4 regions of the Ruegeria sp. A4 genome follow, and region 3 is predicted to be linked to each of the others. Evidence: riboswitches for the same ligand, from Rfam matches in the RefSeq annotation. Region 3 holds a riboswitch; each other region holds the start of a gene.
What was found. Region 3 has a riboswitch for cobalamin ahead of ACR0E2_RS00320 (DUF1636 family protein). Riboswitches for the same ligand answer to the same signal wherever they lie in the genome.
Positions count from the first base shown of each region.

Region 1: linked by a shared signal. The riboswitch ahead of ACR0E2_RS20245 (DUF4198 domain-containing protein) and the one ahead of ACR0E2_RS00320 (DUF1636 family protein) in region 3 are both predicted to bind cobalamin.
Region 2: linked by a shared signal. The riboswitch ahead of ACR0E2_RS19520 (hypothetical protein) and the one ahead of ACR0E2_RS00320 (DUF1636 family protein) in region 3 are both predicted to bind cobalamin.
Region 4: linked by a shared signal. The riboswitch ahead of ACR0E2_RS12435 (aromatic ring-hydroxylating oxygenase subunit alpha) and the one ahead of ACR0E2_RS00320 (DUF1636 family protein) in region 3 are both predicted to bind cobalamin.

Region 1 covers NZ_JBQGAW010000015.1:11,671-16,815, forward strand. The annotation lists partial or broken gene ACR0E2_RS20225 (energy-coupling factor ABC transporter ATP-binding protein) at 1-409, opposite strand, end outside; gene cbiQ (cobalt ECF transporter T component CbiQ) at 475-1,254, opposite strand; gene ACR0E2_RS20235 (cobalt ABC transporter permease) at 1,254-1,829, opposite strand; gene cbiM (cobalt transporter CbiM) at 1,826-2,437, opposite strand; gene ACR0E2_RS20245 (DUF4198 domain-containing protein) at 2,444-3,229, opposite strand; cobalamin riboswitch at 3,361-3,559, opposite strand; gene ACR0E2_RS20250 (ROK family transcriptional regulator) at 3,681-4,805, opposite strand; gene ACR0E2_RS20255 (sugar ABC transporter substrate-binding protein) at 5,057-5,145, shown strand, end outside.
Region 2 covers NZ_JBQGAW010000012.1:8,952-14,096, forward strand. The annotation lists gene ACR0E2_RS19510 (DNA polymerase III subunit gamma/tau) at 1-774, opposite strand, end outside; gene ACR0E2_RS19515 (protein-tyrosine phosphatase family protein) at 946-1,458, shown strand; gene ACR0E2_RS19520 (hypothetical protein) at 1,450-1,857, opposite strand; cobalamin riboswitch at 1,949-2,170, opposite strand; gene ACR0E2_RS19525 (alpha/beta hydrolase family protein) at 2,241-3,161, shown strand; gene rsgA (ribosome small subunit-dependent GTPase A) at 3,201-4,226, opposite strand; RNA gene ffs (signal recognition particle sRNA small type) at 4,385-4,483, opposite strand; gene ACR0E2_RS19540 (bifunctional 2',3'-cyclic-nucleotide 2'-phosphodiesterase/3'-nucleotidase) at 4,523-5,145, opposite strand, start outside.
Region 3 covers NZ_JBQGAW010000001.1:65,491-70,635, reverse strand. The annotation lists tRNA gene ACR0E2_RS00330 (tRNA-Cys) at 1-3, shown strand, start outside; gene ACR0E2_RS00325 (SLC13 family permease) at 633-2,489, shown strand; cobalamin riboswitch at 2,717-2,923, shown strand; gene ACR0E2_RS00320 (DUF1636 family protein) at 3,016-3,387, shown strand; gene cobW (cobalamin biosynthesis protein CobW) at 3,389-4,444, shown strand; gene cobN (cobaltochelatase subunit CobN) at 4,450-5,145, shown strand, end outside.
Region 4 covers NZ_JBQGAW010000003.1:218,077-223,221, forward strand. The annotation lists gene ACR0E2_RS12430 (FAD-binding oxidoreductase) at 43-1,125, opposite strand; gene ACR0E2_RS12435 (aromatic ring-hydroxylating oxygenase subunit alpha) at 1,131-2,345, opposite strand; cobalamin riboswitch at 2,467-2,670, opposite strand; gene ACR0E2_RS12440 (hypothetical protein) at 2,725-2,865, shown strand; gene ACR0E2_RS12445 (hypothetical protein) at 2,937-3,188, shown strand; gene ACR0E2_RS12450 (hypothetical protein) at 3,248-3,421, shown strand; gene ACR0E2_RS12455 (DUF3833 family protein) at 3,451-3,993, opposite strand; gene ACR0E2_RS12460 (DUF3833 domain-containing protein) at 3,990-4,607, opposite strand; gene ACR0E2_RS12465 (MFS transporter) at 4,604-5,145, opposite strand, start outside.

The DNA.
Region 1 (5,145 bases), on a different contig from region 3:
GCACTTCGGGCTCCATCGCCAGAACCGTCGCCAGGGTCACCAGCCGTTTTTCTCCGCCCGACAATTTATGGGTAATGCGGTTCTTCAAGTGCATCAGGTCCAGATCGCCCAGAACTTTGTCGACGACGGCAAGTGCTTCGTCACGGGTCTTGCCCAGATTGAGCGGACCAAAAGCAACGTCTTCGGCGACGGTCGGGCAGAACAGCTGATCGTCCGCATCCTGAAATACAAGCCCCACCCGGCGGCGGACCTCATGGAAATCAGCCTCTTCCACGCGTTGCTGACCAAAAACGGTGACGGTGCCCGAACACGGGCGCTGCAGCCCAAGCAAAATCCGCAGGAGCGTCGATTTCCCCGCTCCGTTCGGACCTGTCAGGGACAGGCGCTGCCCCGCGCTCAGGCTCAGGCTGGCCCCGTCCAGAACGGGTGGCTGGCCGGGGTAGGAAAAACAGATGTCTTCAAGCGCGATCAGTGTCATGCGAATTCCAGAATGATCAGACCCAGGCAGAGGCCGCTGAAGCCAGCCGCAAACACAATGTCCGCGCGGGTCAGGGAAAATTCCTGAAGCAACGGCATACGTCCGGAAAACCCCCGGCACTTCATCGCGGCCAGGATGCGTTCCGATCTTTCGATCGCGCGCACAAGCATCATACCCACAAGGTAGCCAAAGCTTCGATATGTGTGCCAGTTTGTTGCTGGCCGAAAACCACGCACCTTCATCGCGGCGCGCAGCCGCAGGTATTCTTCGCGCAAGACCTCGATATAACGGATCGTGAACATCAGCAGGTAAACCAGCTTTTCCGGGCACCGCAGACGATGCAGGGCGTGGCCCAGTGTAACCGGCTCCATCGTCCCGACCATAACCATCAGGGACAGGATCACGGCATTGGCGGTCAAGGCAATCTCGACCGCTTTCCAAAATCCCTGCCAGCTTGCGGGGAATCCCCAAAGCGTGAACATCGGATCCCCGGGCATGGAAAAGGGCAACAGGATCAGCATGAACAGGATGAACCCATCCATCATGGCCATTCGCTTCAACGTCTTTCGCCGCGGCAGACGTGAAACCATCAGAAGCGAAAGCGACACTGTCAGCGCCGCGCAAAGCGCGCCGAGGGATGACAGCGCCACGGTCACGACTGCAAAAACAACTGCCATGACGATCCGCATCCGGGGATCCAGCAGGCTGATCAGACCTTCTGGCCCGTCACCGGCTTCGGACAGCGTTTTTTCCTTGTGCCCCAGAACGTGTGCCATCAGGACGCCAGCTTGCGACGGGCCGCCATGTAAAAGCCCAGACCGAACAGACCAACGATGTACCCAATCCCGCCGAGGATGGTTTGCAGGTCATTCTGTTCGCGATAGGCCGCAATCTCGCGCCTGAGCGGGCGCAATTCGTCACGTACGGCTTTGGCGATAACCTGCTGTTCTTCGGCGCTGAGAGACGCCGCCGAACCGCTGGCCTGCGTCACAGCAGCCGAAGATGAATCACCGTTCTCTGCCGCGGCAACGCCCATGATCCGCGCGACATCTTCGGCAGACATCGTGACTTCGGCCACATGCCCGGCGCCAAGGTCGGCAAAGAAGGTGTGCGCCACGGCCGAGGTCGGCGTGTAGACAAAGAAACCGTCCGTATCCGTGACCGATCGACCCAGCTCGGCCCCATCCGGGCCGGTGACAATGACCTCGGTGCCGCTTGCCAGGTCGCCGTTGGAAAAGCCGATTTCGCCCTCGATGACGTCTCCCGACTCGAAAACGCCGGCTATGACCTTGTGCGCCAGGGCAGGCACAGGTGCACAGCACATGGCCAGTATGACAACCAGATGCTTCATGTGGCTGCTCCTCTGAAAAACAGCTCGGGCTTGACCTTGCGTGCCAACAACACGGCGAACCCGGTCAAAATCGCCTCGATGGCCATGACAGGAATATGGGCGAAGAAAACAAGCTTGGCGGCAGGCAGAAATTCATCCCCCGACAGCGCCAGCGAAAACGCGACCATGCCGGTTGTCGCCGCAATCGCAAACGCGCCGCCGATGCCCCCCCAAATCGCACCTTGCAAAGGCGTTCCACGCGCGATCAGACGACCGAACAACATTCCGGCCACCACCGCGGGAAAGGCGATATTGACGGTGTTGATCCCCAACACCGTCAACCCGCCAAAGCCGAAAAAGACCGCCTGTAGCAAAAGCCCGACGAACAAAGCCGGGAATGCGGCCCAACCAAGCAGCAGCCCGGCCATGCCGTTGAGGATCAGATGGACCGACGACGGACCAATGGGCACGTGGATCAACGATGCCACGAAGAAACTGGCTGACAGCACGCCCGCAGTGGGGATGCGATCAAGATCCAGAGACCTGAGACCCATGGCGATCCCGCCCGCGGCGGCTATGGCGCCGCCAATTACAACCGGGTTGGAAAGGGCTCCGTCGACGATGTGCATTTGGGGTTACTCCAGATCCCAGGCGCGGATCCAGATGACCGCATCCTGGCTGAGTTCTTTGCCCTCATGTTCGGTTGCCGGACCGGAACCAAGGGCGGCGAAACCCCAGTAACCGGCTTTTGGAACGCCGAACGAAAAATACCCGTTGTCGTCAGATATTGCGACCACCGCACCACCCGGCATTGGTGACGCCTTCGGTGCAGAAGCGGCCGAACTTTCCATGTCGGGTTCGGCTGCCATGTATTCGATCTCGATCTCGGCCCCCGCAACCGGCTGACCATCAGCCAGCACACGGCCCGTGAAAGTCGAACCCGCGATGATGTTGGTCGGCTTGTTCAGCGGGATAATCTCGGTCGGCAGACCCACGGGATTCATCCAATCGGTCGGCAATTCGTTGCGGTTCAGGAAGGCTTTGGTGAGCTGTTGGATATAGATGTCTTCGGATTCCTCGTAATAAGGCTGAGGAACCGTCACCAGCACATAGTCGCCCGACCGTTTGACCGGGACACTGCCTTTGAACGCCGCGCCCTCGTTCTGCCCGCCGGTGAACCGGATAGGTTCCAGCGTGTCCAGTAAATCGGTCTTTTCACCGTTGTGGATCACATAGAATTCCTGCGGCTTTTCAAGATCCATGACATGGCCATTCTCGAACGGATGCCAGAAAATCAGTTTGACCGGTACATCGCCCGGTTTCTCGATCATGGTGTCGGTGGTGTATTCCAAAAGGAAATGCGCATTTGCTATGGCAGGAAGAGCCATCGCGGCAGCGGCTGCGCTGAGCAGCGTTTTCATGAACAGTCGTCCTTGTCCCGTCGCGCCAATCCCGGCGCGAAATTCGTTTTGACCACGGGACATTCAACGCCAAATTACCCTTTCAGGCATCCTGGTCCGACGCACATCCCGTCGTCGATTAGGAGTGCCCGTTAGAGGGCACATGTCCGGCAGGTATCCTGACTTGCGGGTCAAAGCGTTGGACCGGCCTTCCCGGGCAAACCCCAGTGGCGTTTCAGCCCTGCTCGTCGCTTACAGTTGCGGGTGCAGTTGCGGATTTGGGCCAGAGCCCGCACCGCATTCCCTATTGATTCCAGAGCAAGCCCCGGAACCGGACATGCCGAGCGGCTTGCCAGACAACTCAGCCTTCCGTCAACGAAAATGTGTTACGGCCATCGAAAATATTGAGCTCGGCAGTTTGCGAGAGTGAACCAGTTTGTGAAACGTCCAAGGCGGCAGGGTTCGTTCCTGTCTAAGCTTCTGAAAGATACCTCTCCGACAAGGGCAGGCTTGCCGCGCCCAAAGAGCGTGCTTCCGGGCCTACGGTTCCTGCCAGCACAACGGGGCGCTCGAGCCCAGTCATGTTCAGCTCGGACAGTTTGTCTTCCACCATTTCAACCAAACGCGCCTTGATGTCCTGCGGCATCCAGCCGTCAATCTTCACGCATTCGAAATCTATCAGGCTACAGGATGAGACAATCGCATGGGCAATCCCGCTTGCCGTCCGTTTCAACCAGTTTTCCAGTTGAACGTTTGGCACATCCCAACGCTGGGTCGTTTCCCAGATGGAATGCGACGTGACACCTGCCGTGGTGATTGCACGCTCGAGCACGTAAAGGCTGGCCACATCGATGAGCGGTCTGACACCGCCCGCGCCATCGGGCACAGGCAAGGGGCCGATTGCCCCCGCGTTTCCACGCCCCGAAAAGATCGCGCCATTGAGGACCACACCGCCGCCAATGAAAAACCCGATATAGAAGTACAGGAAATCCCTTGGCCCATCAGCCGGACCGAATACCAATTCCGCCCCACAAGCCGCAGTGGCGTCATTTTGCAGGAATACCGGAATATCGAGGCGACGCGCCAGGTCAGCCTTCAGGTCTGATACGCGCCACGGGTCCATTTCTTCCTGAGGAACCTGAAGGGTCTGGGCCCAGTCCCACAGATAGAACGGCATGGCAATTCCAAGACCCGCAATCCTGCCTTTGGCCTCGGGCGACATGGATGACATCATTTTGCCCAGACTCTCAGTGGAAAACTCCAAAGTGGCCTTCGGCGTTGGATAGTCATAGGTTCGCCGCTCGCGCTGCCGCACATTTCCGACAAAGTCAGTCAAAACCAGCTCGGTACTGCGGCGCCCGACCTTGAGCCCAAAGAAAAACGCACCATCCGGGTTGAGGCGCATGGGAACGGAAGGTTGCCCGACTTTCCCGCGGACCGGCTCGCCGCGCAACAGCAAACCATCCTTCTCCAACAGCCGCATGATGACGGAAACGGTTTGTGCCGACAGTCCGGTCATGCGCGCGATCTCGGACTTCGCAAGGGCCTGATGACGCCGGACAAGCGACAACACCAGCCGTTCGTTCCGGGCCCGCATCCCGCTTTGGTTGGTTCCGCGCACCTCTGACCCGTGCAGGCCAATCGAATTTTTCCGAGATGAATTTTCAGGCACGACCACCCCTTTCCTGCTGAAGAATGAGAAAGCCCGCCCGCACTGTCAATAATAAATAAGAGTGATTTATTTATTGACTCAAATTTCGAATCTTGTGATTGTTTCTTATGGGATCAGGGATTTTGCCTGATCGCCCTCGTGCCCGTTCGGCACAGGAAAACCTGGGAGGATAATCGATGAAACTTGCAAGACTTGCGGGTGCTGCTGCGCTCGGGGTTACTGCCATGGCTGGCAGTGCAATGGCGGAAGGCGAAACCGTTTGTCT
Region 2 (5,145 bases), on a different contig from region 3:
GCCACGGTCTGCCAGTCCAAGCATCGCACGGACCTGATCAGCGGTCGTCTCGCCAGCCCCGTGCGAAATCGCCTGATCCAGCAACGAGGTTGCGTCCCGCGCCGATCCTTCTGCTGCTCGGGTGATCAGCGCCAGCGCGTCTTCGGCGATCTGGGCGTTTTCCGCTTCGGCGATCTTGCGCAGCAGGCCAATCATGTCTTCGGGTTCGATCCGGCGCAGGTCGAAACGCTGGCAGCGGGACAGCACGGTGACAGGCACTTTGCGGATTTCAGTGGTTGCGAAGATGAACTTCACATGCGCGGGCGGTTCTTCCAACGTCTTGAGCAGCGCGTTGAACGCGCTGGTCGAGAGCATATGAACCTCGTCGATGATATAAATCTTGTAACGCGCGCTGGCGGCGCGATAGCGGACACTGTCGATGATCTCGCGGATGTCGTTGACGCCCGTACGGCTGGCGGCGTCCATCTCCATCACGTCGACATGGCGGCCCTCCATGATGGCGACACAATGTTCACACTGACCGCAGGGCTCGGTCGTGGGGCCACCGGTTCCGTCGGGTCCGATGCAGTTCATCCCCTTGGCAATGATCCTTGCGGTCGTGGTTTTGCCGGTGCCGCGAATACCGGTCATGATGAAGGCCTGCGCGATCCGGTCGGCCGCGAACGCGTTTTTCAGGGTGCGCACCATGGCATCCTGACCCACCAGATCGGCAAAGGTTTCCGGGCGATATTTGCGGGCGAGAACCTGATAGGCGGGGCTGGAGCTGTCTGTCATGTCTTCTCGTTGGGATTCGGTGCTTGGGCACAGCGTAGTGGCCACCGTTGCCCGCGTCCACAGCGTGGCGCGATGATTTTTGATTTAGAAACGAGTCGCTTTCGCACTAAACTGCATCAGCGGATTTAATGGCTCATTTTTGTAAAGAGTTCTTTGGGGAGGACAGGATTCATGTCGCAGTTGGTGATCTACGCCCTGCAAGTCGGTGGCGGAACGCTGGCACTGACCTCGATGCCCGGACGCGGCGGAGATTACTCCAGCGATCTGGATATGATCGCAGCCTGGCAGCCGGGGCTTGTTGTTTCGATGACGACGGATGTCGAAATGCTTCAGGACGGGGCGCAGGAATTTGGCAGCGATATTCAAAGCCGCGCCAGCCGATGGGTTCACCTGCCCATCGAAGATTTCGGAGCGCCGACAAAAGCGATCGATGACGCGTGGCCGTCCGTCAGCGCCGCGGCCCGGCATGCGCTGTCCGGCGGAGGTCGCGTATTGGTGCACTGCCGCGGGGGATGTGGCAGGTCAGGTATGGTTGTCCTGCGGCTGATGGTCGAATGCGGCGAACGCGCGGACACGGCGCTGCAACGATTGCGGGCGGTGCGCCCTTGCGCCGTCGAAACGGATGCGCAAATGGCCTGGGCCTCTCGGCGCGCCCAGGCACAGGTCAGTCTGGATTCAGATTGAAATCTGCGCGGGCGCGCAAACAGGTTTTCGCGGCCGGATCGTGGAAACTTCGATCATCGCGCAGGGTGGGGTTTTCACGACGCCGGATGGCATCGCACTGACCGTGTTTCCGAAGATCAGGTCGGCATAGCCGTTCAGCGGCTCAATCGCGGTTTCGGGCTGCGTCCCGCAAAAGACACGAATGCTGTCTGATCGCGCGCGGAAAATTGCATGACATCCTTCGGTGCAATGTGACAGCTCGCTGCTGCCCTCAATCTCGAAATCGTCACTGGTGGCCGAGGTCGCCTGGGCCATGGCTTCGGATATCGAGCGCGCCAGCCGCGCCAAAGCGGGGCAGGTTTTGCCCGTCCGCTGACATACCGTTGCACTGAATTCATGTGTTTTTGTCTTCCAGATCATCCTGCGCCCTCCGCGCTTGGTGGACAGGATATTTGGGACAGGTGGAACAGCGTGATGCCGTCAGGACCTGCCCGGACACCCCGCCCGAGTTTCGGTTTCGTTTCCGATGGCAGGTCTCCTGACTTGCGGGTCATCGCTTTGCCGACCTTCCCAGCCGTCGGGGCCAGTGGTGTTTCGGCATCGCTTACCGCTTACAGTTGCGGGGGCAGTCGCGGATTTGGTTGTTGCCTGCATGACCAGACATTACCGCACCGTGTTCCCTTTTCATCCCGACCCCTTGTGGAGGCCGGAAACCATCACACAACCGCTAGCGTTTGAGTACGCACCGAGTCAAGCCGATCTTTTGGCCGGACGCTTGGTCATGCTGGATACGGTGTTGGTTCATGCATAGTGTCGAGGGTGTTGAGGTTCTGAAACCGGATTTACCAAGCGCAAAGCCAGAGAACATGTTGGACACAGAGCAAACGGTATTGACCGAAGAGTTTCGCTTTCCGTCCGGGCAGAAAACACTGTCTGCCCGGTTGTACAGCCCGCTGACTTCGCCCGAAATCGTCGTCGTTCTGAACAGTGCAACGGGTGTGCCGCGCGATTATTACCGTCATTTCGCACGATGGCTTGCTGCCGAGCAGGGTATGGCCTGCCTGACCTATGACTATCGCGATTACGGGCATTCCTTGACCGGCCGCCTGAAAGATTCGCGTGCGACCATGGCGGATTGGGCCTTGATCGACATGCCCGCGGCACGGGCGGAAATGCGCAGACGGTTTCCCAATTCGCAGCATTGGACCATCGGCCATTCGATCGGCGCGATGTTGGGGCCTGTGCAGCCGGATATCGATCTGATTGACCGGATGATCTGTGTGTGTTCGGGGCTGGTAACCCTAAGCGACCATCCATGGCCCTATCGGGGTTTGGCAGGATTGTTCTGGTATGGTCATGCGCCGCTTTTGGCCCGAGCCCTTGGCTACCTTCCCGGAAAGGCGATCGGGTTCGGCTCGGATCTGCCGGCATCGGTCTATTGGCAGTGGCGCAAATGGTGTACCGCGCCTTTGAACTATGTGCCTGAAATCGGGCATGAGTTACCTGCGGCGCAGTGGAAGGATTCTGGAACGCCCGTGGATTTGTTCACCTTCGAGGACGACCAGATGGTGCCGCCGGACGCGGTTTGGCGGCTTGCGGATCTTTACGGCCCCGATGCCAACCGCCACCTGCTGAGCCCTGCCGATTTCGGGTTGCCCGAGGTTGGTCATATCGGCGCATTTGCCCGGCGCAATGCAGCGGTTTGGCCGCGACTGATCGCTTGATCAGACGCGGCGCAGGACGGGCCGGGCACCGACCCGCCATCACCGGTTGCGAAGTTTCTTTTCCTTCATGACGCCACGGACCATCTTGCCGAACGCTTTGTCCCGCGCCCGAGACTGCGCGACGGTTTCAGAATTGCGCTGATCTTCGCGCCGAAGCTTGCGCCACCGGTCCAATCGAGCCGGATCAAGCGTGCCGTGGCTGATCGCCTTTTGCACGGCACATCCGGGCTCGGAGCTGTGCTGGCAATCCGAAAAACGGCAATCCCGGCTCAACTCGGCAAGGTCCGAGAAAACGTCGTCGATCCCGTCCTGAGCGTCCAGCAGGCGCAACGCGCGCATTCCGGGTGTATCGATCAACCAGCCGCCGTTGCGCATCCGGTGCAATGCGCGTGCGGTCGTCGTGTGCCGGCCCCGCGCGTCATCCTCGCGAATGTCCGAGGTGGCGAGATCCTGATCGGTCATGGTATTGGCAAGTGTCGTCTTGCCAACGCCCGACGAACCAACCAGCGCTCCGGTCTGGCTTTTGGGACACCAGGACAGAACCTTTTCAACCTCTGTCGGGTCCAGCGCGTTGATCGCCAGAACCGTCAATAACGGGTCCAGTGATTGCACCTGTCCCGAGAAACTTTCAGGGTCCGCCGATTTGTCGGCCTTTGTCAGAACGACGACCGGGTAACACCCGGCCTGATGCGCAAGCGCCAGATATCGTTCCAGCCGGGGCAGGTTGAAATCGGCATTGCACGAGCTGACGATGAACAACACATCGACATTGGCTGCGATCAGTTGCGTCGCGGCACCTGTCCCGGCGGCGCGCCGGTGCAGCAGGCTGCGCCGGTCGAGCAAATGGCGCACGCGTTTGTCGTCATCGGCGAGAACCCAATCGCCAACGGCATAGCTGCCGGTCGTTTGATCGGGGGTCAGCAACGGGACTTCGCCGCCAGGGTTCAGCCCGATCAGGCGGTCCCGATGAACGGAAGTGATGCGAAAAGGTGTGCAGGAAGGATAAGCCGCGTATTGCGCAGCAAAGTGAGAGGACCATCCCAGGTCCGAAAGTGCAAGAAACATTGGTTTGCCTGTCGTCAGAAACAGCACTCCCGACGGATGGCGATCGCTCATCCCCGGGTCATGTGTTCAGGCAGTCAGTCGATACCGTGAGGTCAGAACCGTGCTGCCCGAAGGGTCTTTGCTACAATCATAAAGCCCTCCTGCGGCCAAGGTTCGTAAAGTGAGAGGTTGGACATCGACCCAAGCGGGGCTCGTTGTGGCTGCTTCCTTCCGGACCTGACCAGGTTGGCGAGGCGCTCGCCCGCGCCAACCTCTCGACTTTGGATATAGGGAAGGCTTCGGCAAAAGACAACCCGTCAGAGCGTCAGCCGAATGCGTGCAAAACCGTTTTCGTCAGGGTCCAGAATCTTGGGGGCAAACCTGTTCAATTCGTCGACATACTTGAAAGCACCGGGACCGGTCCGAAGAATGGTCGTCACCCCCGATTTCGGCATCAGAGAGAACGGGTAAGGTTGTCGGGCCAATGGGTCGGGCGGCAGGCGGTGCGTCATGTAATCCCGCAAAATGTCCCGGATATCCAGCGGGGGCAGATCGATGGCCGGGGCCGATGACACATGCGGGAAATGTCCGCCCCCGCTTGCGCGATAATTATCGAGCGCAACGACAAATGCCTGATCGGGTTGCACGGCCTGGCCTGCGCAAGTCAGATGATGCACCCGCCTGTGGCCGGGATGGATCATTTGCCCCCCGACATCGTAACGCGCCGGTTGCGATGGGTCGATCTGATAGGACAGGCCAAAGATCACATCGAAATTGTATCCCGCCCGATCCCGGTCGAACAGCTCTGCCTCGGCGTCGGGGAATTGTTGGTTGAATGCGCTGGCTGACATCTCCAACCACTCCAGCAGCTGCGCGCCCGTGATCTGAACCGCGCGCAACTCGTTGGGAAAGACATGCAGGTCTGCCACGTGACGCAGAC
Region 3 (5,145 bases):
CCAATACCTCCAATGACCTGCGGTACTTTGTCTTTCTTCGAGGTCCAGTATCCAACCAAAACTTGGATTTTTCGTGTTTCGATCTGGTTCTGTTCCATCCGACTGCGAGCATTCTTGGCATATGCCGCCAGCTTGCGTTCAGGCAACACCTCGCCGTACTTCCTTGGCATCTTCATCTCGAAATGATCAGAATTGGTGACCTGAACCATTTGTACGACCCGTTTAGGTGTATACCATTCTTGTGGGCAGCTTGCGATCAGGGACGGCCAAGCTGGCCCTTTGCGCGGTTCAGGCAGCGGCAGAATGGTTCTGCAAACAAAGCTGTCGGACTGTCTGTCGTCCATGGCTGGAATTGACCTGCCATTGCCTATGCTGCTTCGACCTGGTTGGAACGGCATCGCACCCGCACGAAACGTGCAGGCTACTTCATGCAATTTGGCCTATCCTTCTTTCTGACGTGTTCGTCAAAACGGGCCTCCGAAGGCATTGCTCACACAGCAACCTCTCAGCAACATTATGTCTCAACACCGCCAAAAAACGAAACTTCATGACAATCCGGGAAGGATGAACTAGGACTCTAACAAAGAAAAAGTTCTGGACGTATTGTGGAACACATTGCCTTTACCTTCGAGATGGGGGTCGTTTGCACCCTGCTGGCTTTCACCGTTTTTCTGTTCGTTTCCGAGATCATAAGGATCGACCTTTCCGCCATATTGGTTCTGGTTCTCATAGGCTTGCTCAGCTACGCGCCCGGGCTGGGAAATCTGGCGGATGTCACCCTTCTGTTCGACGGCTTCGCATCCAATGCCGTCATCTCGATCATTGCGGTCATGATCGTCGGGGCCGGTCTGGACAAGACGGGGATCATGAACAAGGTGGCCGCCGTCATCCTCAAATACGGCGGCAAATCCGAAGGCAGGGTTGTACCAATCATATCCGGCACCGTTGGCGTCATATCCTCGTTCATGCAGAATGTCGGCGCCGCTGCTCTGTTTCTGCCGGTTGTCAGCCGAATTTCCACACGGTCAGGCATACCGCTGTCGCGCCTGCTCATGCCGATGGGATTCTGCGCCATTTTGGGCGGCACGATGACGATGGTCGGGTCGTCTCCTCTCATCCTGCTGAACGATCTGATCCTGACGGCAAATGAAAGCCTGCCGGCCTCTCAGAAAATGGAGCCCTTCGGCCTGTTCTCGGTCACGCCGATCGGTGCGGTTCTGATCCTGACGGGAATTGGTTACTTTCTGCTGTTGGGACGCTGGGTTTTGCCCGAGGCTGAAGGACCTGACAATACGGGTACCGGACAAGGGACACAGGAATACCTGCAAAGGGTTTATGGCCTCAAAGCCGATGTGTTCGAAGTCGTGGTGCCCGAGGACAGCCCTTTGGTCGGCGAGATCCTGGCCGACATCAACCACGAAAACCACCTGTACATCATTTCCACCTTCTATCGCGGCAAAACCTCGATGGTTCAGGTTTTGACAGCGGAAATAGCAGCGCCGTGTCGGCTGGCCATCGTCGGCCGCCGTTGGGAGGTCGAGAAGTTCGCCGAGAAATACGGGCTGACCGTTCTTCCGGATTTGGACATTTTCGTCGAAGAGTTCGCCCCAACCAATGCAGGCGTGGCCGAGGTGGTCATCACGCCCGACAGCAAGCTGATCGGCAAATGCCCCCGCGAGCTTTTGTTTCGCAAGACCTACGGGATGTCGTTGCTGGCCATTCACCGCGGCGAAGAGACGCTGAGCCATGTCGAGACCGAGGATCACGAATCCACTCAGATCGGGCTGGAAAAGTTTCAGGCGGGTGACATGCTTGTGGCGCATACCAGATGGGACAACCTGATGCGGATCAAACGAGATCCGGATTTCGTCGTTGTGACGACGGACTTTCCCCAGGACGAGCTGAGGCCGCAAAAAGTCGGCTGGGCCCTGGTATTCTTCGCCATTTCGCTGTCGTTGATCCTGTTCACGGACGTCCGGCTTTCACTCTGTCTTCTTACCGGCGCGGTGGGCATGATGCTGACCCGTGTGCTCAGCGTGGACGAGGCGTACCGCGCGGTCGGATGGAACACCGTATTCCTGCTCGCTTGCCTTATACCTTTGGGACAAGCCGTGCAGAACACAGGCACGGCCGCGTGGATCGCCCAGCAGATCATGATAATTCTGGACGGCTGGCCGCTCTGGTCGCTGCAAACCGGCATCGCCATTCTGGCGACGGCCTTTTCTTTGGTCATGTCCAACGTGGGGGCCACGGTTCTGCTGGTGCCTCTGGCGGTATCGATTGCGGTGGCGGCGGGTGGAAACCCGGCCGTCTTTGCCCTGACGGTCGCCATATCGACATCGAACAGCTTCATCATCCCAACCCATCAGGTAAACGCGTTGATCATGGGGCCGGCCGGATACAAGGTGATGGATTTCGTCCGCTCCGGCGGAATAATGACGGCGCTGTTTCTGGTCGTCTCGCTGCTCATGATCAACGTCATCTATTAGCGCAAGAGGATCCGGGGTGTTCGGTGGTCTTTTCCCATCATCTGGACAGGTACAGTCAAGGCACCCGTCCACGATGGTCTACGCCCCTTGCTGAGATACCGTTCGTCGCCCGGCCCATCTCGGGCTGGAGCCCGGCACACCATGCCGCCCATCGACGCCCACAGGTCGCTTTCCATGCCTCTGCATCATTCTTGCACGCGACTCGCTTGACAAGCAGGCCAGCGGTGCCGCATGTCCCTTTCGTTGGTGTCGGTGACAGCCGATGAAAAGGGAATGCGTCAACGGTCTTGCCGCCAAACGCAGCCGCCCCCGCGACCGTGAACGGAGAGGATGCCCAATGCCACTGGCCCGAAAGCCGGGAAGGCGGGACATCCGACAGAGGCCCGCCTCTGGCATCCGCAAGCCGGGAGACCTGCCAACAACCGAAGTTGAAACCGGGCGGGGTGTTCCGGTGTCGGGTCCATGACCAATCGTGGCCCGCATGAAACCCCGTCCCCCGCGAAGAGGATTTGGGGGGATGAGAGACATGACCGAGACCGCACCAGTCGAGTTGCTGGTCTGTACCACCTGCCGTCGCGGCCTGCCTGTCGAAGATGACGCGCAACGCCCGGGCGCTTTGTTGCACAAGGCCCTGGAACAGGCAGACCTGCCCGACGGTGTCACCCTGAAAGCCGTTGAATGCCTGTCAAACTGCGATCAAGGCTGTTCGATCGTGTTGCGCGGGCCGGGCCGCTGGACCTTCGTGTATGAAAACCTGAACGAAACAGATCATGTCGACGTCATCGTCGACGGCGCGACCAAGTATCTGGCCACTGAAGATGGTTTGGTGAAATGGCGCGAACGCCCCGAACATTTTCGCAAGAACTGTGCCTCGCGCATTCCCCCGATTGGAGCCTGACATGTCGAACCTGGAAAAACTCCCCGTCACAGTGATCACCGGCTTTCTGGGCTCGGGCAAGACCACTTTGGTGCGTCACCTGATGCAGAACCCACAGGGCAAGCGCCTTGCTGTCGTGGTCAACGAGTTCGGCGATGTAGGCGTCGATGGCGACATCCTGAAATCCTGCGCCATTCCTGATTGCCCGGCGGAAAACATCATGGAACTGGCAAATGGCTGCATCTGCTGCACCGTGGCAGATGATTTCATTCCCACCATCGAGGCCCTGATGGCGTTGGAGCCGCGCCCGGATCACATCCTGATCGAAACCAGCGGTCTGGCCCTGCCGAAACCGCTGCTCAAGGCATTCGACTGGCCTGACATCCGCTCGAAGATCACCGTCGACGGCGTGATCGCTCTGGCCGATGCCGAGGCTGTGGCCGCAGGTCGTTTCGCGCCCAATGTCGAAGCGGTGGACGCCCAGCGCATGGCCGATGACTCGATCGACCACGAAACGCCCCTGTCCGAGGTGTTCGAGGATCAGATCTCGTGCGCCGACATCATCCTGCTGACCAAGCCCGACCTCGCCGGCCCCGAAGGCGTGGCCAAAGCGCGCGAGATCATCGCCGCCGAGGCGCCGCGCCCCCTGCCCGTCGTCGAAGTGGCCGAAGGTGCCGTGGACGTGCGCGTTGTGCTGGGTCTGGAAGCCGCCGCCGAGGATGACATGGACGCCCGACCCTCGCATCACGACGGCCATCACGATCACGAGCATGACGATTTCGAAAGCATCATCGTCGAGCTGCCCGAGCAGACCGAACCGGCCCAACTGGTCGCCAATATCGAACGCCTCGCCAATGAACTGAACATCCTGCGCGTCAAAGGGTATGCCGCCGTTCAGGGCAAACCCATGCGCCTGCTGGTTCAGGCGGTCGGCGCGCGGGTACGGCACCAGTATGACCGCCCGTGGGAACCCGGTGAAGACCGTCGTTCGCGTCTGGTCGTCATCGCCGAGCATGACGATATCAAAGAGGCGGAAATCCGCGAAATCCTCGTGGGTGTGCGTGAGGCCGCCGAGTAAGACCCATGCACGTCGTCTTCCGCGAAAGCCACGGGCTCGAGGAAACCGAGACCCCAACCGATCTGGGCCAGAGTCCGGCGGAACTGGTGGTGCTGTCCTTTTCGGACAGCGATCTGGGTGCTTTCGCGGCGGGCTGGCATCGTGGTGGCGGACCGGAAGGGCGAATGCCGACCCTGCGGCTGGCGAATTTGACGGCGCTGAAACACCCGTTGTCGGTCGATACCTATGTCGAACAGACGCTTCAAGGCGCCAAGGGCATTCTGATCCGGCTGATCGGCGGCGTCCCCTACTGGGCTTATGGGTTGCAGCAGGTTCTGGCGCTGGCGCAGGCCAAGGGCATCGCGCTGGCGGTGCTGCCCGCTGACGGGCGCGAGGACACGCGGCTGGATGACTATTCCACCCTGCCGGTCTCGACCCTGCGGCGTCTGGCGCATCTGTGCGATACCGGCGGCGAGGTCGCGGCACAGGCGGCGCTGGCGCAGATGGCTTTGGCGGCGGGGCTTTATGCCGGTCCGGTGATGGGCGCCAAGACCTTGCCCGAATGTGGCGCGTGGTGTCCGGATCGCGGCGTAATCCCGGTGGAAACCGCGTTCGAAGGTAACGCCAAACGCATCCTCGTCACTTTTTACCGCGCTTACCTGACCTCGGCAGACACCGCCCCGATCGCCGCCCTGATCCGCAGCCTGCGCGCCCGTGGATAC
Region 4 (5,145 bases), on a different contig from region 3:
GGGTGTCAGCCACGCTGCGGCTTTGATCGGGATGCGAAGCACCTAAACCTCGACTTTAACCTTGCCGATCGGGTTCGAGCAGCAGGCCAGAATGTACCCCGCGTCGATGTCGTCTTCCGAGATCCCTCCGTTGTGGACCATATGGACCTCTCCGGCAGTTTTCTTGACCTTGCAGGTCCCGCACACGCCGAAGGTACAGCCTGACGGAATGTTCAGGCCAACCGAGCGGGCGGCGGCAAGCACCGTGTCGGTCTCGGCAACCTTGGCCGTCACGCCCGAGGTCGCGAACAGGATCTCGGCGCTGCTGTCGTCGTCCAGAACAACGTCATCCAACTCGGGCTGATCCGCCTCGGTTTCCACCGGCGCGCCGAAGCTTTCCTGATGGTAGTTGTTCATATCAAAACCAAGACCGGCCAGCGCGTCGCGTACCGCTTGCATGAAGGGCTCAGGACCGCAGCAATAGACTTCGCGCTCAAGGTAATCCGGCGCCATCAGCCCCAGCATCAATTGGTTGAACTGACCCTGATATCCCGTCCATGGGCGGTAGCGGTCCGGCTCTTCCACCACGAATTTCAGGTCCAAACCATCCGTGCGGCTGGCCATCTGTTCCAAGCGCTGGCGGAAGATGATCTCGGATGGCCTTTTGGCGCAGTTGATGAAGACAACGTCCAGATCGCGGCCTTCGTCCCACATGCAGGTGGTCATCGACATCATCGGTGTGATGCCTGAGCCAGCCGAGATAAACAGGAACTTGCGCGCATCGCTCAACGCGTTGGTGAACAGGCCCGCAGGCCCAATGGCCTTGATCCGCATGCCGGGTTGAAGATTGTCAAGCATCCAGCGCGTGCCGATACTGTCGGGTTGCGCTTTGGCGGTGATGGTGATCGACCGCGGCCGCGACGGCGACGATGAGATCGTGTAGGTGCGATGCACAACGCCTCCGGGCTGGTCGGGCGCCGGAATCTCGAGCGTCAGGAACTGACCGGGGTGATAGGCGAACTGCGCCCCCGAGGGGGCACGGAACGAAAAGCTGGCAGTGTTCGGCATCTCGGGCACGACCGAGACACATTCCAGCATCTCTCCATCCTGCCAGACGGCTGATGAAAGCGTGTTCAGGTCTTTCATCAGACTTACTCCGCCGCCATTGAGTCAGGGGCCAGGCGGGCCGACACTGTGTTGCAATACCAATCCACGAATTGCAGCACACCGGATTCCTGAATGGCTGAATATGGGCCGGGCACATAGGCCGGGCTGTTGATGCCCTGCTGGTTGTCCTCGACCACCTGTCGATCTTCGTCATTCGTGGCGACCCAGACTTCGGTCAGGCGTTTCACGTCATAGTCAACGCCTTCAACCGCATCCTTGTTGACCAGCCATTTGGTCGTGACCTCGGTCTCTGTCGGGCCGATCGGCGTGACGCGGAAAACAATCGAGTGATCGGCAAGAAAGTGGTTCCACGTGGTCGGATAGTGGAACTTCAAAAGCGATCCCGCATCCGCAAAGGGCGACCGGCCCAACCAACGGCGCACGGCGGATTTCCCGTCCATCGTATAGCTCTCGGCCCCTTCTTTCAGTGGCATCCGCGCCAGTCTATATTGGCCGTCCTCGTGCAGATAGAACTGCGATGGCATACCCGCAGCCTGGCACCTGTCGAAATGGGCTTGCATATAGGCTGGGGTTTCGCCACCTTCGATCCCCGTCACACCCGGATCATCAGGGAAGGTCCGGCACAGCGCAGGGTGGTTTCCGCCGCAGTGATAGCATTCGCGATTGTTTTCCCAGACCAGTTTCCAGTTGCCGTTCTCGATGATCGAGCTTTCAAAGGCGACCTTGGCATTCCCCAGATCATGCGGCTCAAGATACGGGCGGGCGATATTGGCGAACACGTCGAAATCCGGAGCCTCATCCGCCAGACAGATATAGACCAACCCGGCAAGCTCGCGGCAATGGACAGTCTTCAGACCATGCTGTTTGGGATCAAAGTCCGGCCCCATGTCGCGGGCCCACAGCAAAGAGCCGTCCAGCTCATAGGTCCATTGGTGATAGGGGCATACCAGCTTGGGCGCATTACCCTTTGCGGCCTTGCAAATGATCGATCCACGGTGGCGACAAGTATTGTGAAAGGCGCGGATCTGATTGTCTGCACCCCGTACGATGATCACGCGGTAGGCGCCTACATTATAGGTGACATAATCGCCCGACTTCACCAGCTCACACGCCGGAATGGCAAATAGCCAGTCGCGGTAGTGGATGGTTTCAAGGTCGGTCTGAAAAATCTCGGGATCGGTGTAAAACGCCTGCTCCAGAGCGTAACCCGGGTTTCGACGCGCCAACAGGCTTTGCATGTTGTTCACTTCTGGCTCTCCTGCCGCGCCCCGCGGCATTGCTTGGGCAGGTGACAGGGAGGAACCGTCCGGAGGCGCGCGAGCACCACGTCCGAAATCCGTGCCCCCACCGCCACCCGCGGTTTGACATATCTGAGAGGCTGGTTTCCGGACTTGAAAGGGGCTTGCACCCGGTTGCGACACCTTCCCGGGATCCTCGTCCCAGTGGTTGATTGTCGAACCTGACCTTCCTTACCGTTGCGGGGGCAGTGCCGGAATTCCACCGGCTTCCCAATTCTCCGCTGTCTGAGAATCAAACAGCGGCACCTCACGATGGCAGCCTACTTTTTACCCGCTTGGGCGCTGAAATGCTTGCGACATTTCCGGTTTCAAAACAGACATGGAAATTTTCCGGCAGCGTGGACGGCGCCGGGATCACAGTCCTTGGCACAGGGGCGTGGCAGGCCCGCCGGCATGGCGTTTTGCGGTGGCCGATGGCCTTGCGATGGATGCGGCCACGTCTGACATCGGCGCCGCCTAATTGTCCCCCAACCGCGACGGCGAAGGCCCGGCTGCTCTGATCAGAAACGAAACGCTGGGCGTCGCCTGAGCATGGCTGGAAAAGAGAGTGTCAGGCCAAATGAAGGAGGTTTGCAGCAAACCCTTTTAGGTGAAGTTGATCCGTTCGGGATAGTGCTGGCTTTCAATGGGGCAGGTGAAAAAGGCCAATATCCGTCATGCGAGAGTTGCCAGTCCATCCTGTCAACGGCCGGTAGAAAACCTCATTTTGTCCATAAAAAATTGTCTTTTTCGGGAAAAACCATTACGTTTTCCGAAAATGGTGGAAAACACCGGAGGCAGTAAGAGAGCAGATGCCAAAACCGAAAACAGGTGTTTTGCGGACAACAGTTCCTTCGCGCCTCATGGGAAAACGAGATGGCCTGTTTTTCCTCTGGGGGCAGATAGAACGCGCGCGCTTGAAGGTCGACGGCTGCGAACGCGCCGAGGGTGCAGCCCCGGACGGGCCAAGGGCGAACACGGCCGGTGAGGTCAAGGGATCGACGACAGCATTGGTGGACGAGTTTATTTTCTACTGACTTTTGTGATGAAACCGGGCCTGGCAGCCCTATTTCTTCTCGAAGAACAGGATGACTTCACCCAGACGGACGCCATAGCGTGAGACATAGGCGCGGTTCAGCAGACGGTCGTCATCCAGCAGCCACATCCAGTCGTCGAATTTGACACGCATGGTCCCGTCCTTGATCGGCAGGTCGATCTTGTATTTCCAGTTGAACGTATCCCCGCGTTCAATCCCGCTGGCGGTACCCAGTACGCCAGGAGCCGTACCGGTCCACGCATCCTCTCCGGTTTTGGTCAATGTCCAGATGCGTTGTTCCGTCGCGCCATCGTCGTAGACGAAGTCTTCGACCAGTGTCAGGGTTTCGCCGTCCCATGTCCCGTCGATATCAACCGTGAATCTGCGGGGGATATTTCCCAAAACATCCTGAAACTGACCGTAGGCCACTGTTTTGCCTTCGAAAAATTCCTCGAGGTTCAACTGTCGGTCCGACAGAAACGTTTTGGGTACCTTCGGTTTGCTGGAGCAGGCCGCCAGAAGTGCAAGGCTTGCGATGGCGACGCAGGCGATGAAAGAGCGAAAGGTGATCATTGCAACGGCTTCCTTTCCGAAGTCGCGTCATACCCGTTTGACCCACTTGGATGAATCGGTTTCGAACTGGGGCTTGGACGCATTGTGGCGATCAGTTCCGCGACCTTGACGCCAAACTTGCGCATCTCGGACCGATTCATGATGACGCCGGTTTCTGTCAGATACATCCAATCGGTGACATCCAGTGTGTGTCCACCAGCGTCATCTGGCAGAATGATACGATAGGTCAGTTTCACCGTGGACCCCGAGATGATGCCCCGACCTTCGCCCACGATATCATCCGCTATTGCCGTGAACGTGTTGCCGGTTCCCAGCGTCAGGTACCATTTGCGGGTCATCTGTTTTCCGTTGGAATAGGTGAAGTATTCGGTCAGCGTGCCCGAGTTGCCTTGCCATTCGCCGGACATGCGCGCGACAAAGCTGTTCGACATTTTGCCGTTGGGGCCATAGATCAGGCCCTCGGACAAGATCTCTCCGTTCAGGTGCTTTTTCAGGGAAAAATCTGGCCCAGTGCCACTGTAATCGGACGGCGATTGCGCGCGAAAGCTCAGCAGCCTTGCACGGATGAAGACAGCGGTCAGAAGGACCAGAAGGATGATTGTGAAAGCGTTCATTTGCTTGTGACCTCGGTGGGCAGGGTCAACACCATCCCGAACGCTCCGACTTTCAGGATGCAGGGCAGCACCGCGTAGGCAAGATTGAGTGTTTCCAGTGCCTGTGCGGAATTGGTTTGACCGGGGGTGAAACCGCTGCGTTCCAGCAGCGGCAGAGTGAAAAAGGCAGCCAGGGCGAGGCCCAGTTTGCCAGCGAAGGACCAGATGCCAAACGCGGCTGATGCGTTCAGCCCGGCCCGTGTAAGCACGACCGAGAACATGGCCGGCAATACGACCATATCCGCGCCCAGCGCCGCGCCCGAGGCGAGACAGATCATTGCAAACCCCGCAAGGTTTCCTGCACTCAGTGTGGCAGCGCCAATAAAGCCGGCGATTGAGAGGGGCATGGCGATGATCAGAGTCTGTTTCGGGCCAATTCTGTTACTGAGCTTTGCCCAGAGCGGGACGCTCGCGCCTGCGCTCAGGAAGAACAGGATCAACAAAGGACCTGCCTTGCCCGGCAGTTGCAGCCGGTCTTCCACAAAAAACAGAAACAGGG